Regions from separate parts of the Janthinobacterium tructae genome, predicted to be linked through region 1. Evidence: predicted binding sites of a transcription regulator. Region 1 holds the regulator's gene; the other holds the start of a gene.
The links. Region 1 encodes FNR, which switches genes on or off when oxygen is low (the NO sensors DNR and NnrR bind a similar motif). Its sites were predicted from a motif close to TTGATNNNNATCAA; they were not measured.
Positions count from the first base shown of each region.

Region 2: FJQ89_RS04865 (serine protein kinase) is a predicted target of FNR. The motif match lies at 4,322-4,335, and genes of this name have one in related genera.

Region 1 is NZ_CP041185.1:4,182,589-4,190,451, reverse strand. Features, by position in the region: gene FJQ89_RS18320 (response regulator) at 1-2,816, opposite strand, end outside; gene fnr (fumarate/nitrate reduction transcriptional regulator Fnr) at 3,056-3,814, shown strand; gene FJQ89_RS18310 (FixH family protein) at 3,818-4,342, opposite strand; gene ccoG (cytochrome c oxidase accessory protein CcoG) at 4,445-5,827, opposite strand; gene ccoP (cytochrome-c oxidase, cbb3-type subunit III) at 5,832-6,752, opposite strand; gene FJQ89_RS18295 (cbb3-type cytochrome oxidase subunit 3) at 6,745-6,945, opposite strand; gene ccoO (cytochrome-c oxidase, cbb3-type subunit II) at 6,947-7,561, opposite strand; gene ccoN (cytochrome-c oxidase, cbb3-type subunit I) at 7,577-7,863, opposite strand, start outside.
Region 2 is NZ_CP041185.1:1,099,235-1,107,097, reverse strand. Features, by position in the region: gene FJQ89_RS04875 (SpoVR family protein) at 1-968, opposite strand, end outside; gene FJQ89_RS04870 (DUF444 family protein) at 965-2,149, opposite strand; gene FJQ89_RS04865 (serine protein kinase) at 2,152-4,116, opposite strand; gene FJQ89_RS04860 (S1 family peptidase) at 4,392-5,573, shown strand; gene FJQ89_RS04855 (hypothetical protein) at 5,743-6,078, shown strand; gene FJQ89_RS04850 (catalase) at 6,145-7,581, opposite strand; gene FJQ89_RS04845 (tetratricopeptide repeat protein) at 7,851-7,863, opposite strand, start outside.

The DNA of each region.
Region 1 (7,863 bases):
TTGTTCAGCGCGTCTTCCACCATGCGCCGCAGCACGCCGCGCCCTTTCGCATCGCGGCCCATCACGCGCATCAGCGGCGCCATGGAAAACACTTCCTCGTCGGCGACGGGCGCCGGCTCGGCCGTCTGCACGGGCGGGCGCTTCGGCAGGTGGCGCAGGATGACTGCCATCATCTCTTCCACCACCACGGGCTTGGCGATGAAATCGCTGATGCCGGCCGTCATGCAGCGCTCGCGCTCGGACGCCAGCACGCCGGCCGTCATGGCGATCACGGGCAAGTTCAAGCGCAGTTCCGTGCGGATGATATGGGTGGCGCTGAAGCCGTCCATGACGGGCATTTGCATGTCCATCAGCACGATATCGTAGCGCAGCGCTTCCGTGCGCAGCCGCTCCACCGCTTGCAAACCGTCGCCCACCACGTCCAGGGTGGCGCCCATGTGCTCGAGGATGCCGCGCGCCACGGCCTGGTTCAAATGATTGTCTTCCACCAGCAGGAAATGCACGCCTGCCAGTTCCGTGCCCAGTGGCTGGTGCAAGATGCGCTGTTCACCGCCGTCGTTCTTGGCGATCAGCGCCTGGTGCAGGGCATCGAACAGGCTCGAACCCGTGATCGGCTTCATCAGCACGACATCGGCCTCGGCCGCGCTGGAGATTTCTTCCAGGTGGTTGCGCGCGAAGGCGTTGACCATCACCACGATGGGCTGGCGCTGGCCGCTGGCCGCCTGGCGGATGGCCTTGGCCGTGGCTAGGCCGTCCATGACGGGCATGTGCCAGTCGGCCAGCACCACGTCGTACGGTTGTTGCTGCGCCAGGCGTTCGCGGTACAGTTCGATGGCGGCAAAGCCGGAGTCCACTTCGTCGGCCAGCCAGCCCCAGGCCTCGATCAGCTTGACGATCAGTTCGCGCGTGGTGCGGTTATCGTCGGCCACCAGCAGGCGCAGCTGGCCCAGGGCCGGCGTGCGCCGCGTTTCGGGCGGCTGCGCCAGCATCTCAAACGGCACGCTGAACCAGAAGCGGCTACCCTTGCCTTCGCTGCTGGCCACGGCGATATCACCGCCCATCATGTGGATCAGCTGCTTGCTGATGGCCAGGCCCAGGCCCGTGCCGCCGAAGCGCCGCGTGATGCTCTGGTCGCCCTGTGAAAAGGCGGCAAACAGTTGCTGTTGCTGCAGTTCCGTCATGCCGATGCCCGTGTCGCGCACTTCGAAGCGCAGCCAGGCGCGGTCTTGTTGGCTTTCGGCCAGGCTGACGGCCACCACCACTTCGCCGCTCTCGGTAAATTTGATGGCGTTGCCGGCCAGGTTGACGAGGATCTGCTGCAGGCGCTGGGCGTCGCCCATCAGGCGCCGCGGCACGTCGGGCTCGACGGCGATGGCCAGTTCCAGCTCTTTTTCACCCGCATTCATGGTCATCGTCGTGGCCAGCGTGTTCATCACCTCGTCGAGGTCGAATTCGACGGGCGACAATTCCATGCGGCGCGCCTCGATCTTCGAATAGTCGAGCACGTCGTTGAGGATGCCCAGCAGCGACTGGCCCGCCACGCGCACCATGGTCAGATACTTGCGCTGTTCCGTATCGAGTCTGGTATTGCCCAGCAAATACACCATGCCCAGCACGGCGTTGAGGGGCGTGCGGATTTCATGGCTCATGTTGGCCACGAAATCGCTCTTCGCGCGGTTGGCCGCCTCGGCCCGGTCGCGCTCCTGCTCCAGCTCCGCCGCGCGCGCTTCGAGTTCCTGCTGCAGGCGGTCGCGTTCGCTCATCAGGCCGTTGAACGCTTCCGTCAGTTCGCCGATCTCGTCGCGCTGCCGCACCGGCACGGGCGTGAAACGGCTGCCGCTGGTGCGCATGGCTTGCAGCGTGTCGCGCAGGCGCACCAGCGGCGATAGCAGGCGCACGGTGACCCAGCCCAGAATAAACGCGGCCAGCAGCGAAGCGAGGACGCTCCACAGCACCAGCCGGTACAGCACGCCATCGAACGGTTCGAATGCATCGTCGAGAGGCAGCGAGGCGGCCAGCAGCCAGTTCACCGATTTCAGGCGTTTGAAGCTGTTGACGGCCGTGATGCCGCGGCTGTTGGTGCTGACCATGCTGCCTTCGCCATCTTGCTTCAGCAATTGCGTGGTGGTCAGGTTGGCGTTCGGCTGGCGCGGCTGCAGCAAGCGGCTGGTCTCGGGGTGCAGCACGTAGCGTGGCACGGCGCCGCGCGTGAGGACGAAGTAATAGCCGCTCTTGCCGATCTTTTCCGAACGCAGGCGTCCCAGCAGGTTATCCTTGTACAGGCGCAGCACACCGATCACCACGCCGGCCACCTGGCCATCGGCGGTGAGCACGGGCGCCACCATCTGCACGATGGGCATGCCGCTCGACTTGCCCAGCATCGGTTCGGTGATCATGGGCTGGCGCGTGCGCAGGACGGTCTGGAAATACTCGCGCTCGGCGACGTTGATGCCGGCGCGCCCCGCCACTTCCGGCATGTCGGCCACGATGGCGCCTTGCGCATCGAGCACCAGCACGTCGTCGAACAGTATCAGCATCGAGCGGCGCGCATAGTATTCGCGCAACTGGGCGGGCCGGGCGATCAGTTCCGGCGGCTGCTGCCTGGCCGTCAGGGTGACGATCTGCAGCAGCATGCCCAGCTTGTCGTCGAGCTCGGCAGCGGTGCGGGTGATCAGGGCAGATTGCTGGCTCAGCAGTACTCGGGTGAAGTCGGCGCGCATGTGCTGCACCTGTATCATGGTGACCAGCGCGATCATGGCGACCGAGGTCAGGCTGGTGACCAGCGCGACTTTTGCTTTGATGCCGAGAGGCTTCATGATTTCCTTTTCAGTACCGGGTGGTACAGGCGGCAGCTAATGCTGTCGGGAATTTTCCTATCAATACATCAACTTGGCAAGCGGCGCCGCGCAAATTGCCTTTCCCACATGGGCTTTTAACGATGTTGCCATATAATTAAAGTCAGAACGTCGTTTATTCAGCGGAAATGCGGTGAAATTGGCACACGGCAACCCTGTATGCAGTAAACTCGTTATTGCATTTTCTAAAAGGTACCGACATGACTGAAGCGCTACTCACTCCCACCATGCCCACAGTGACCGTGGAAGCGTTGCGTGCGCGATGCTCGACCTGCAGCATGCATCAATTGTGCCTGCCGATGGGCCTCGATGTGGGCGACATGGACAGGCTGGACCAGATCATCGGCCGCCGCCGCAAGATCGTGCGCGGTGCCTCGCTGTTCCGCATCGGCGACTCGTTCCAGAATCTGTACGCGATCCGCCTGGGGCACTTCAAGACGTACCAGATCAATCCGGGCGGTGAAGAGCAGGTGACGGGTTTCCAGATGGCTGGCGAACTGCTGGGCATGGACGCCATCAGCGCCGACCGCCACCACTGTAATGCGGTGGCGCTGGAAGACAGCGAAGTGTGTGAAATTCCTTTTTCCAGCCTGGAACAATTGCTGGGCAATATGCCGACCCTGCTGCGCCATTTCCATCGCATGATGAGCCAGGAAATCACGCGCGAGCAAAGCGTCATGCTGTTGCTGGGCAATATGCAGGCGACCCAGCGTTTTGCCGCCTTTATCGTCAACCTGGCCTCGCGCTATGAAGCGCGTGGCTATTCGGCCAGCAAATTTCAGCTGCGCATGTCGCGCGAGGAAATCGGCAATTACCTGGGGCTGACCATCGAGAGCGTCAGCCGTTTATTGTCGAAATTCAAGAAGGAAGGCTGGCTGCGCGTCTCCAACCGCGAGATCGAGATCTTGCAGCCGGCCAAGTTAAAAGCTATCACGGCCGGCACGGACGTCTGCAAATAAGGCTTACAGCTCTTCATCGGCATGCAGCGCGATGCTGCGCTGCAGCGGCCAGGTCCAGATGCCGGACAGGCGCCACTCGCGTTTGTCGTTTTCCACCAGTACTTGCCAGCGGCTGCGCTCGAGCATCGGCAGCGCCACGGAGAAATTGCCGGCCGCATCGGGCTGCACCAGCAGCTTGATATCCTTTTCCGGCAGGGTCGCATGCGCCAGATGCAGCTGCAACGGACCCTGGTAAGCCTTGCCGAAGCTGTGCACTGAACCACTCAGGCGCGCTGACGCCACATCATAGGACAGGCTGGTATCCATCGCCAGGTCGCTGGCGATCGTATCGCGCCGCAAGTCCTGGTTGATCGCCTTGCCCTGCTTGTAATAATCACCCACCACCAAGGCATCGGGCTGCGTAAACGCGATATACGCCATGCAGCTGCCGACGACCACGGACAGGCCGGGACCGATCATCAGCAGCCATGGCCAGCGATGCTTGTACCACGGGGCAACGGGGGCTTGCAGCTTGAGACTGTCGGACATGATATTTCTCCTGTTTAATCGGCCAATCCCCATGCGGGGACTGGCCTTCCTGCAACTTCATGGCGGCGGCGAGGGCACCCGGTCCCCGTCCGCCTTTCCTTGTTAACGCGGCACGATGAATACCGCGCTTTCACGCACATGCAGCGACGGGTCGTCCAGCGAGTGCAATTCGATCGCAATCTTGTTCGAACCCTTTTCTCCCACGCCGTGCGGCACGCGCAGGCGGATCGGCCAACCCAGCGTTTCCGTCGGCTGCAAGGTCACCTCTTCGCGCGTCAGCAAGGTCAGGCCGGGCAAGCCGGAAGCGCTGATTTTAAAGTGCTGGGTTTGCTCCGAGGTATTCATGATCTGCAAGCGGTAGACGTTTTCGATCATGCCGTCTTCCACTTCGCGTCCCATCGAACCGCGGTCGCGGATCACGTCCATTTTCAGGGGCGTGCGCAGGGCCAGCGAGGTACACACGGCAATGATGATCAGGGCCAGGATGGAAGTGTAGATCAGCACGCGCGGGCGCATGGCGCGCTGGCGGATCTGCTTCGAATTGAAGTTGTTTTCCATCGCATGGTCGGTACTGTAGCGTACCAGTCCCCGCGGCCGGTCGACCTTGTCCATCACGGTATTGCAGGCATCGACGCAGGCGGCGCAGCCGATGCATTCATACTGCAGGCCGTTGCGGATATCGATGCCGGTCGGACATACTTGCACGCACAGGGTGCAGTCGATGCAATCGCCCAGCTTGTCGTTGTTGCCAGCCTTCTTGCTGATGGCGCCACGCGGTTCGCCGCGCTTGGCATCGTAAGTGATGATCAGGGTGTCCTGGTCGAACATGGCGCTCTGGAAGCGCGCGTAGGGGCACATGTATTTGCACACCTGCTCGCGCAGCCAGCCCGCGTTGCCGTAGGTTGCCAGGCTGTAGAACAAGACCCAGAACCATTCCCAGGGACCGAAATTGAGGGTGGTCACCTCGCGCGCCAGTTCCTTGATCGGCGTGAAATAGCCGACAAAGGTAAAGCCCGTCCACAGGGCGATGGCGCCCCATGCCAGGTGCTTGGCCGTCTTCTTGAAGGCCTTGCGCACGGACGGTCCCTGCTTGTCGAGGGCCATGCGCGCGCTGCGCGTACCCTCGATGCGGCGTTCGACCCACAGGAAGATTTCCGTGTATACCGTTTGCGGGCAAGAGAACCCGCACCACACCCGCCCGGCGATGGCCGTGACGAGGAACAACAAATACGCACAGATGATCAGCAGGGCCGCCAGATAGATGAAATCCTGGGGCCACAGCACGACGCCGAAAATGTAGAACTTGCGCGTGGTCAAATCGAACAGCAGGGCTTGCCTGCCATTCCAGGTCAACCACGGCAAGCCGTAGAACGCCAGCTGAGTAAGCCATACGCATACCCATCGCCAGGTAGCGTAGCGTCCTTTGGCCTCGCGAGGGTAGATCTGCTCGCGGGCCGCATACATCTTGATGACTTGAGGTTCCATTACATCATTTCACGGACGTCTGGGGATTCGACAGGCTCCAGACATAGGCCGACAGCACGTGGACCTTGGACTCGCCGAGGAAATCGCTGAAGGCCGGCATGGTGTTGTTGCGTCCCTTGCGTACGGTTTCCATGATGGTATCGGCACTGCCGCCGTACAGCCAGATCTTGTCCGTCAGGTTAGGCGAACCGAGCATCTGATTGCCCTTCGCATCGGCGCCATGACAGGCCATGCAGGCACCGAACTTGGCTTTGCCCAGCACGGATTTGACGGGGTCCGAGGTGGAACCGGACAGGCTCAGCACATAATGGGCCACGTTCTCGACATCCTTTTCGGAGCCCAGGGCGGCGCCCATCGGTGGCATCTGCCCATTGCGGCCATGCATGATGGTGGTCTTGATGATGTCGGGTTCACCGCCATACAGCCAGTCCTTGTCGGTCAGGTTGGGGAAACCCTTGTTGCCGCGTGCATCCGAACCGTGGCATTGCGCGCAGTAGGTCAGGAACAAACGCTGGCCGATGGCATGCGCCTGCGGATCGGCGGCCACCGTCTTCAAGTCCTGGCTCAGGTACTTGTTGAACAGGGGACCGTAGTCGGCTTCCGCCTTCTTCAGCTCTTCCTCATACTGGCCCGTCGATTTCCAGCCCAGGCTGCCGGCATAATTGCCCAGGCCCGGGTACAGGAACAGATACGCCAGGGCGAAGACGATGGTGATGTAGAACAACCACATCCACCAGCGCGGCATCGGCGTATTGAGTTCCTTCAAGTCCTCGTCCCAGACGTGGCCCGTGGTGCCGTCGGCAGGCGCGCCTTCGACCACTTTGATTTTCGACTGCGAGTACAGCAGCACGCCGCAGCCGATGATGCCCAGCAGGGACAGTACGACGATGTAGATATTCCAGAAGCCATTGGTAAAGTCAGCCATGGTTGCGCTCCCCTTGTGCCGGTGCGGCATCGGCCGCGTAGTCGAGCGCCTCGTCGTCGAACGGCAGGCGTGCCGCCGCGTCGAAGTCGCTATTGCTGCGGCTGAACGTCCACCACAGGATGCCTACGAACGTCGTAAAGGAAACCACCGTCATGACGCTGCTGGCGCTGTCAAACAGGTTCTCGATTGCCATGCTAATTCCTTGTTTTGATTAATGTACCGAGGCCTTGCAGATAGGCGACCAGGGCGTCTTCTTCCGTCTTGTCCTGCAGCTGCGCCGGGCCGGCGGTGATTTCCGCATCGCTGTACGGCTGGCCCAGGCGTTGCAGGGCGCGCATCTTCGGCATGATGTCGTCAGGCACCAGCTTGGTCTTCGCCAGCCATGGGTAGGCCGGCATGTTCGACTCGGGCACCACGTCGCGCGGGTTGTTCAAGTGCGTGCGGTGCCATTCATCGCTGTAGCGGGCGCCCACGCGGGCCAGATCCGGCCCCGTGCGCTTGGAACCCCACTGGAACGGACGGTCATACACGAACTCGCCAGCGACCGAATAGTGGCCATAGCGTTCCGTTTCCGCGCGCAGCGGACGTACCATCTGCGAGTGGCAGTTGTAGCAGCCTTCGCGCACGTAAATGTCGCGGCCCGCCAGGCGCAGCGGCGAATACGGCTTCAGGCCGGCGACCGGTTCCGTCGTGCTCTTCTGGAAGAACAGGGGAATGATCTCGACGGCGCCGCCGATGCTGATCACTACCGTGACCAGGGCGATCAGCAGCCAGGGGTTTCTCTCAATCCATGCATGTGAAAATTTCATTTGCTTTTGCTCCTATCAGGCGTGCGCCGCGTTCAGTTCCGGAATGCGGGCGACGGGGAGTTTGCTGCCGCGCAAGGTCATCCAGGTGTTGTAGCCCATGATGCACATACCCGACAGGTACAGCAGGCCACCGGCCACGCGCACCACGTAGTACGGATATGTTGCTTTCACGCTCTCGACAAAGGTGTAGGTCAGGGTGCCGTCCGGATTGACCGCACGCCACATCAGGCCCTGCATCACGCCGGCGATCCACATTGCGGCGATGTACAGCACGATGCCGATGGTGGCCACCCAGAAGTGCA
Region 2 (7,863 bases), 3.1 Mb from region 1:
GATTTGATGGCGGACAGATACAATGCGGGCGGCAGGAAGTCGGCTTCGCGCAGCAGCCGCGCATGCCAGTACGAGGCCCAGCCTTCATTCATGATCTGGCAGGCGTACACGGGATAGAAGTAAAACGATTCTTCGCGCACGGCCAAAAAAATGTCGCGTTCCCAGTCGGCCAGCTCCGGCCCATGTTGTGCGATGAACCACAGCAAGTCGTACTCGGCTTGCGGCGGCAGGAGCGGGCGCTGCGCCAGCCGCGCGCTGGCCGCCTCGCGCGCCGCCAGCTTGGCGGCTTCACCGGGCAAGCGCCGGTAGCGCCGGTCAAACGAATCGTCTGCGGCGGCTTGGTCTGGCGTACCCGCGACGCCGGCTGGCCCCGATGCCGCAGCATAGGGTAGGCGGTGCAGCTCGGCATGGATGTCCACATGCTGTTCCAGCGCCAGTGCCGCGTCGAGCACGGCTTCCACCTGCTCTTGCCCGTACCGTTGCAGCGCTATTTCCAAACGCCGCGCCCGCGCTGCGCTTTGTTGCAGGATGTGCTGGCCCGCCATGGCACCGAAGCGCAGGAACAGGGCATTGCGACTGGCAAAATCGGCGTGACCGAGCACATGCGCCGTGACGAGGGTGTTTTCGGCCACGGAATTGTGTTCCGCCATGTAGGCATGGCAAGGGTCGCCAGGAAACATGACTTCGAAAATATGCGAATTGCCCATCTTCTGATGCACGAGCTGGTGGATGTAGCGCACGCCGAACGACCAGTGGCGCATGCGCACGGGCAAGCCATAGTTGGCGATCTCGTTCATGAAATTGTCCGGTACCAGTTCGAACTCGACGGGCGCAAATGCCAGGCCCAGCTCGCGCGCCAGTGCTTCGATGCGCGCCGCGTAGCCATCCAGGCCCATGGTCTCGACTCTGTCAGCCTTGCCGGCCTGGTCTGGCGCACCGCCGTGGCTCTGCGCGTCAGGCCGTGTCATGATGCTGCCTCCGTGTCGGCCGCTTCGTGCTGGAAAAAGGTGCGGATGGCCGCCCACACATCGTCAGGCTTGCTGAGGATGCTGCTGTGCAAGGGCAAGCCCCGCCGTTCCTGCTCGGCGCACAGGCTGTGCATTTCCGTTTCCAGGCTGCGCGGCACGCCGGGCAAGGTTTCCACATAGCCCATATAGTTGAGCAAGGCGGCCAGTTCGCCCAGGCCCAGGCTGGCGGCCGCCCGGTCTTCGCTGAAATTTTCGCCATCGGAGGCATAGAACAGATAGGCGTTATAGCGCCCCGGTGCGTAGTGTTCCTGCAGCAGTTCGCGGCTCAGGCGAAAGGCGGTGGACGCCATGGTGCCGCCCATGCCACTGACCTGGAAGAATTCGGCCTCGGAAAATTCCCAGGCCCGCGTCGTATGGGCGATGAAGCGCGTTTCCACGCGCGCATACCTGCGCCGCAAGCCCTGCAAGGCAAAGAAAAAGAAGGATTTGGCCAACTTGCGCTCGGCTTGCGCCATGCTGGCCGACACGTCCAGCACGAAAAACACGACGGCATTCGTGCTGGGGCGGGGCTGTGCCAGCACCTGGCGGTAACGCAAGTCATCATTGGTGAAGGGCACGGGCTGCGTTTGCAGGGCGCGCCGCTTGATCGCTTCCTTGACGGTGCGGCGCCGGTCCAGGCGCGAGCGGGCGCCATGCCGGTCCAGGCCGCTGCGTACCAGCCGCACGTCGTCGATCGCGCCCAGGTGGCGCGGCTTCAGGTGCGGCAGCTCGAAGGCGTCCCACAGCCAGTCGAGGATGTCGTCGATGGGAAACTCCAGCAGCAGGCGCACCGCCCCCTCGCCATCGCCGCCTGGCGCACCGCCCTCGCCTGTGGCGGCAGGGCGCGCCGCGCGCAGGAGATCGCCGGGCTGGCCTTCGCCCTGGCCCGCGCCCACGCTGTTGCGCGCCGGCGCCAGGCGAAAATGCGCGTGTTCGAGCAGGCGCATGGGCACTTGCACCGTACGCTGCTGCGGTCCGCCGATCAGGTCAGGCGTGGCGATCAGTTCGGGCAAGTGCGCCTGCACGGCATCGCGTACTTTCTGGTTGTGACGCAGCCAGTCGCGCGCGCCGCGCGAGAACAAACCGTACCAGGGCTGGGCCAGGGCTGGGGCGGTGGACACTGGCGAAGTCGTGGCGGACATGGCTATTCCTGCGCCAGCAAGGTGGTCACGTAGTTGAGCGCTTCGCGCGCGCTATGGGCGTCATAACCGTATTCGTCCACCAGGCGCTGCTCGACGGCGGAGATCCTGGCCCGCACGTCATCGTCGGGGCGCTTGGCCGAACCGACCAGGCGCAGCACGTCGCGCCGTTGCTCGAACAGATATTGCTGAATGGCATCGTGCAATTGCGCGTGGCTAGCCAGGCCGAAGGGCTCGCCCCGCTTGAAGGCGCCCATGGCCTTGCGCACCACTTCTTGCCGGAACGACTGCTTGCCCGCGTCGCTGATATGGATTTTCTCTTCCACGGCGCGCAGGAAGCGCTCGTCGGGGCGGCGCTCTTCGCTGGTCATGGGGTCGCGGATCTGGCGGTTGTCGAGCATGGCTTCGACTTCATCGAGATACTTGCTCAGCAAGTCCTGCGCTTCTTGCTCGAACGACACGAACAGGGCCTTGTGCACGTCGGCCTTGACCCAGCGGTTATAGAAATCCTTGCGCGTGAGCACCAGATAATCGACCCACTGACGCTTGCGCCGCGGTTCGATGCGCGCATCGCTTTCGATGCCATCCTTCAGGGCCAGCAGCACATCCATGGTGGAGAGGCTGTTGCGCTGGGCGGAAATGATGGCGTGCGACAGGGCATTGATGACGAATCGGGGCGACACGCCCGACAAGCCTTCGTCGGGCGACTTGTCGCGCGCGCGCAAGCGGCGGATGTCGGCATGCTGCAAGTCGTCAACGTCTTCGTCTGCATACACGCGCAGCTTCTTGACCAGTTCGGCTTCCTTGTCCTCGCCTTCGGGCAGGCGGCTGAGGATGGCGAACACGGCCGCCGCATGCAGCACGTGCGGATCGAGATGCACGTCGCGGAAGGCGGGCGCGGCCGCCAGGATCAGCTTGCGGTAAATGCGCGCTTCTTCGCGGTAATTGAGCGTATACGGCACTTGCACGATGACCATGCGGTCGAGCAGCGCCTCGTTTTCGCTTTCTTGCAGGAATTTGCGAAATTCGGCCAGATTCGTGTGCGCGAGGATGGTTTCGTCGAGGTAAATCAGGGGAAAGCGCGACACCTTGACATTCTTTTCCTGCGTTAAAGTCAGCAGCAAGTACAGGAATTCGCGCTTGACCTTGAGGATTTCGATCATTTCCAGCATGCCGCGGCTGGCCGCATACACGGCGCCGGACCAGGACCAGGCGCGCGGATCGCCTTCGTCGCCATACTGCGTCACCTTCGACAGGTCGACGGAACCGACCAGGTCGGCCAGGTCGGCCGTGGTGGGGTCGTGCGGCGCATACGTGCCGATGCCGCAGCGGCCCGCCTCGGACAGGTGGATGCGTTCGACGGGCATGCGCAGGAAGTCGCCCGCGTACTGTTCTTCCAGCCGCGCGCGGCAATGGGGACACAGTTCGCCATGCAGCTCGGCGTCATAGCTGGCGCGAAAGTCGGCGCGCATGCTGTGCGGCACCAGGTGCAGCGGTGATTCATGCACGGGACAGCCGGCGATGCCGTACAAGGCGCCTTCGCTGCTGTGGCTGTATTCTTCCAGCCCCCGCTTGAGCAGGATCACCAGGCTCGACTTGCCGCCCGACGGCGGGCCCAGCAGCAGCAACATGCGCCGGCCCACTTCGGAGCCGGCGGCGGCCGCCTTGAAGTAGGCGGCCACGCGGTCAATCGCCTCGTCGATGCCGAACAGCTCGTTGTCGAACAGGCGACAGCGGAAGCGCCCGCTGTCATCGGTCTGGCCGTTCCAGCGCATCATGTCCCACAGGTACTGGTGCGCGCTGCGCGTCAGCAGGGCCGCGCGAGCGGGCAGGATTTGCTCGATAAAGTCGGCAAAACTGCCGCGCCAGGGGCTGATGTTGTGTTTTTCCGCCCAGGCCGCCATGCCGTGCAGAAAGCCGGCATGCTGGCCTGCTTGCTCGCCCGCAGGCGCGTCGTCGTGGCGTGTCATACCAGGGCTCGTCATTGTTTCCCCATCCATGCCGTTGCTGGCGTTGCTAACCTTGCTGTCGTGGAGCAGGCCCGGTTCCAGCCTGTCGGCCAAGTATACGGCGGTGCCTCTGCCCGCACGCCTGATCTCGCTCAACCTTGACGAGGGAACTATTTTTGCCCTCCTTTGGCCCCTTTGGCGCAGGGCTGCCACGCGCCTGCGCAATTCAATCCAGATCAATACCGGCCGGCGCGGCCCGTCCACACTGGATATCCGGAGCACCCCACGAGGAGAACATGATGATCGGCAATGATAACGGTTTCAGTGCCCCACCCGGCAGCAGTGGCCAGGGGCAAAGCGCGGACGATGAAGAGGCCATCGGCCAATTTTCCACCCCCGGCGAGGACGACAATACGATCGAAAGCGCATCCGTCTCGGACGTGCCCGACGCCTTGAGCGGTGTCAGCATGGAATTGCTGGAAATTAAGCGCAGTATCGAAGACGGCATGCGCCAGTCGATTTCCCAGGCGGGCGGCGTGCGCGCCGCCGACGCCTTCAGCGACGGCGGCAATATCCAGGGCGTGTCCATCGGCCTGGGCGAGGGCGCCAGCGACAGCTCGTCCGGCGAGCCGGGCTTGCCAGCCCTGACCCTGTACGTGGCCGAACCGACTTCCGTCGACCGCGCCAAGGCTGCCATCGTGGGAGCCATGGGCGTGCGCGCCGTGGCCAGCGACAGGGTGCCCGTCAATATTGTCGTCACGGGCGTGATCGACGCGCAGCCGCACCGTTTCCGGCTGCGTCCGGCGCCGGGCGGCGTCTCGGTCGGGCATTTCCGCATCACGGCCGGCACCATCGGCTGCCTGGCCGTGGGGCGCAGCGCGCCGCGCAACAGCCGTTTGATGATTCTGAGCAATAATCACGTGCTGGCCAATTCCAACGGCGGCGCGTTCAACGACTGCATCGTGCAGCCGGGCCCCATCGATGGCGGGCGCTGCCCGCAAGACCAGGTGGCCGTGCTCGAGCGCTTCGTGCCCATCAATTTCAGTGGCGGCGTCAATTTTGTCGATTGCGCTACCGGCTGGGCCTGGCCAGACCGCGTGCGTCGCGAACTGGTCTACCTGAGCGGTGGCGTGCCGGCCTATTTCCGCATCAGCAACGCGCTGGCAGCGCCCGCGCTGGGCATGCTGGTCGGCAAATCCGGACGCACGACGCAATTGACGCAGGGCCGCATCACGGGTCTGGGCGCCACCATCAACGTCAATTATGGCGGCGGCAGGATCGCGCTGTTCCAGGACCAGATCGCCATTACGGGCGTCAGCGGGGCATTCAGCGCGGGTGGCGACTCCGGCTCGTCCATCTGGACCTGGAACCAGCAGCGCAATCCCGTCGGTCTGCTGTTTGCCGGCGGCGGCAATATCACGTTTGCCAACCAGATGCGGCGTGTGGTGGTGGCGCTCGATATCAATTTATATACTTGAGCAGGGTCACAGAAAACGGTGCGGCGGCGTGATGCTTCCTTGCACTGCGCCACCTTTTGCACGATGATGATAGGGTCAAGTGTGGCTGCCATGCATGGCCTGGCGGGCAAGAGGCGCGCCGTGCCTCCTTGTTCAACGCGTGCCATGGGCAGCATCAGGAGGATGTGTCATGTCAAACAGTAAATTTGTAACAGCGCCTTACGCCGTCTTCGAGGATGCGGCCATGCCGTATGTGCCGGACGAGGCGAGTAGCCACGCGGTGGCGGGCCTCGCGCATGCCGCACCGCCGCCCGGCCGGCTGGAAGCGGCAAAGCGGCGCAATGAGCGGGCCCTGATGGCGATCGATGGCGTCGAAGGCGTCAGCCTGGGGCAGACTGCCATCGGCGGCGAAGCCCTCGTCGTGTATTTGCGCGATGCGTCCGTCAAGCGGCGCGTGCCGTCGCAGGTCGACGGTTATCCGGTGGAAACGAGCATCACGGGCCAGATCGATATCCAGCGCTGGTAGGGGTGGCGTAGATGGAAAGCAAGAAAAGCCCGCTTGCGGGCCTTCCTTGCCCTGCGTGCGCTGACCCTATTTGCTCAGGCGGGCTATCGCTTCGGCCACGCCCGCGCCATACGCGGGGTCGCACAGGGTGCAGTTGCCGATGTGGCGTTGCTTGACTTGCTCCGAGGCACCCGAGATGGCGCGCGCCGTGTTGTCGAACAAGGCTTGCTGCTGTGCCGCAGTCATCAGGCGGAACAGGGCTCGCGGCTGCGAATAGTAATCCTCGTCGACCCTGTGGTTCCAGTGGTCGGCCGCGCCTTCGATACTCAGCGGCGGTTCACGGAAATCGGGCTGCTCGGCCCATTCCTGCTCGCTGTTCGGTTCATAGCCCAGGGTGCCGCCCTGGTTGCCGTCGACGCGCATCTGGCCGTCGCGGTGATAGCTGTGGAACGGGCATTTCGGCGCGTTGACGGGGATATGGCTGTGGTTGACACCGAGGCGGTAGCGCTGCGCGTCGCCATATGAAAACAGGCGCCCCTGCAGCATCTTGTCCGGCGAAAAACTGATGCCGGGCACCACGTTGGCCGGGTTGAAGGCCGCCTGTTCCACTTCGGCAAAGTGGTTGTCGGCATTGCGGTTCAGTTCCAGCACGCCCACCTCGATCAGCGGATAATCGCCGTGCGGCCACACTTTCGACAGGTCGAAGGGGTTCAGGTGATACGTGCCTGCCTCTTTTTCCGGCATGATCTGCACGTACAGCGTCCAGCGGGGGAAATCCTTGTTTTCGATGCTCTCGTACAGGTCGCGGTGCGAACTTTCGCGGTCCTTGCCCACCAGCGCCTCGGCTTCGGCATCCGTCAGGTTTTCAATTCCTTGCTGGGTTTTAAAGGTGAACTTGACCCAGAAACGCTCGTTTTGCGCATTCAGGAAGCTGAAGGTATGGCTGCCGAAGCCGTGCATGTGGCGGAAGCTGCGCGGCAAGCCCCGGTCGCTCATCACCACCGTCACCTGGTGCAGTGCTTCCGGCAGCGAGGTCCAGAAGTCCCAGTTGCTGTTGGCGCTGCGCAGTCCCGTGCGCGGGTCGCGCTTGATGGCGTGGTTCAAATCGGGGAATTTCAGCGGGTCGCGCATGAAAAACACGGGCGTGTTGTTGCCAACCAGGTCCCAGTTGCCTTCTTCCGTGTAGAACTTCAGGGCAAAGCCGCGGATATCGCGCTCCGCATCCGCCGCGCCCCGCTCGCCAGCGACCGTGGAAAAGCGCGCGAACATGGGTGTTTGCTTGCCCACGGCGCCAAAGATTTTCGCCCGCGTGTAGCGCGTGATGTCGTGCGTGACGGTAAACGTGCCGTGTGCGCCGGAACCCTTGGCATGCATGCGGCGCTCGGGGATGACTTCGCGGTCGAAGTGGGCCAGCTTTTCCAGGAACCACACATCTTGCAGCAGGGCAGGGCCACGCGGGCCGGCCGTCTGGATGTTCTGGTTGTCGACGACAGGCGCTCCAAAGGCGGTGGTCAGCTTTTTCATTGGACTCTTTCTTTATAGGGAGGTCGACGGACGAGCCAGGGCCTACCCAAACACTGGCTGGGCTGAGCGTATGCGACATACTCACCGAGGCTGGTCCAGAGTAACAAATTTCTAAAAAGCAAATTCAGTGTGCGATTTCGAGGCTGGCGACAGCCTCGCCGCGTCCAGGGACGCAGCTAGACCATCATAGCCCCTCGGCAATGTCTAGTCCAACACGATTGATCTGGCGTAAAGTGCAGCGTGATTTTCTGGCGCGCCAGCGCATGGGCTTAAAACCTGTTC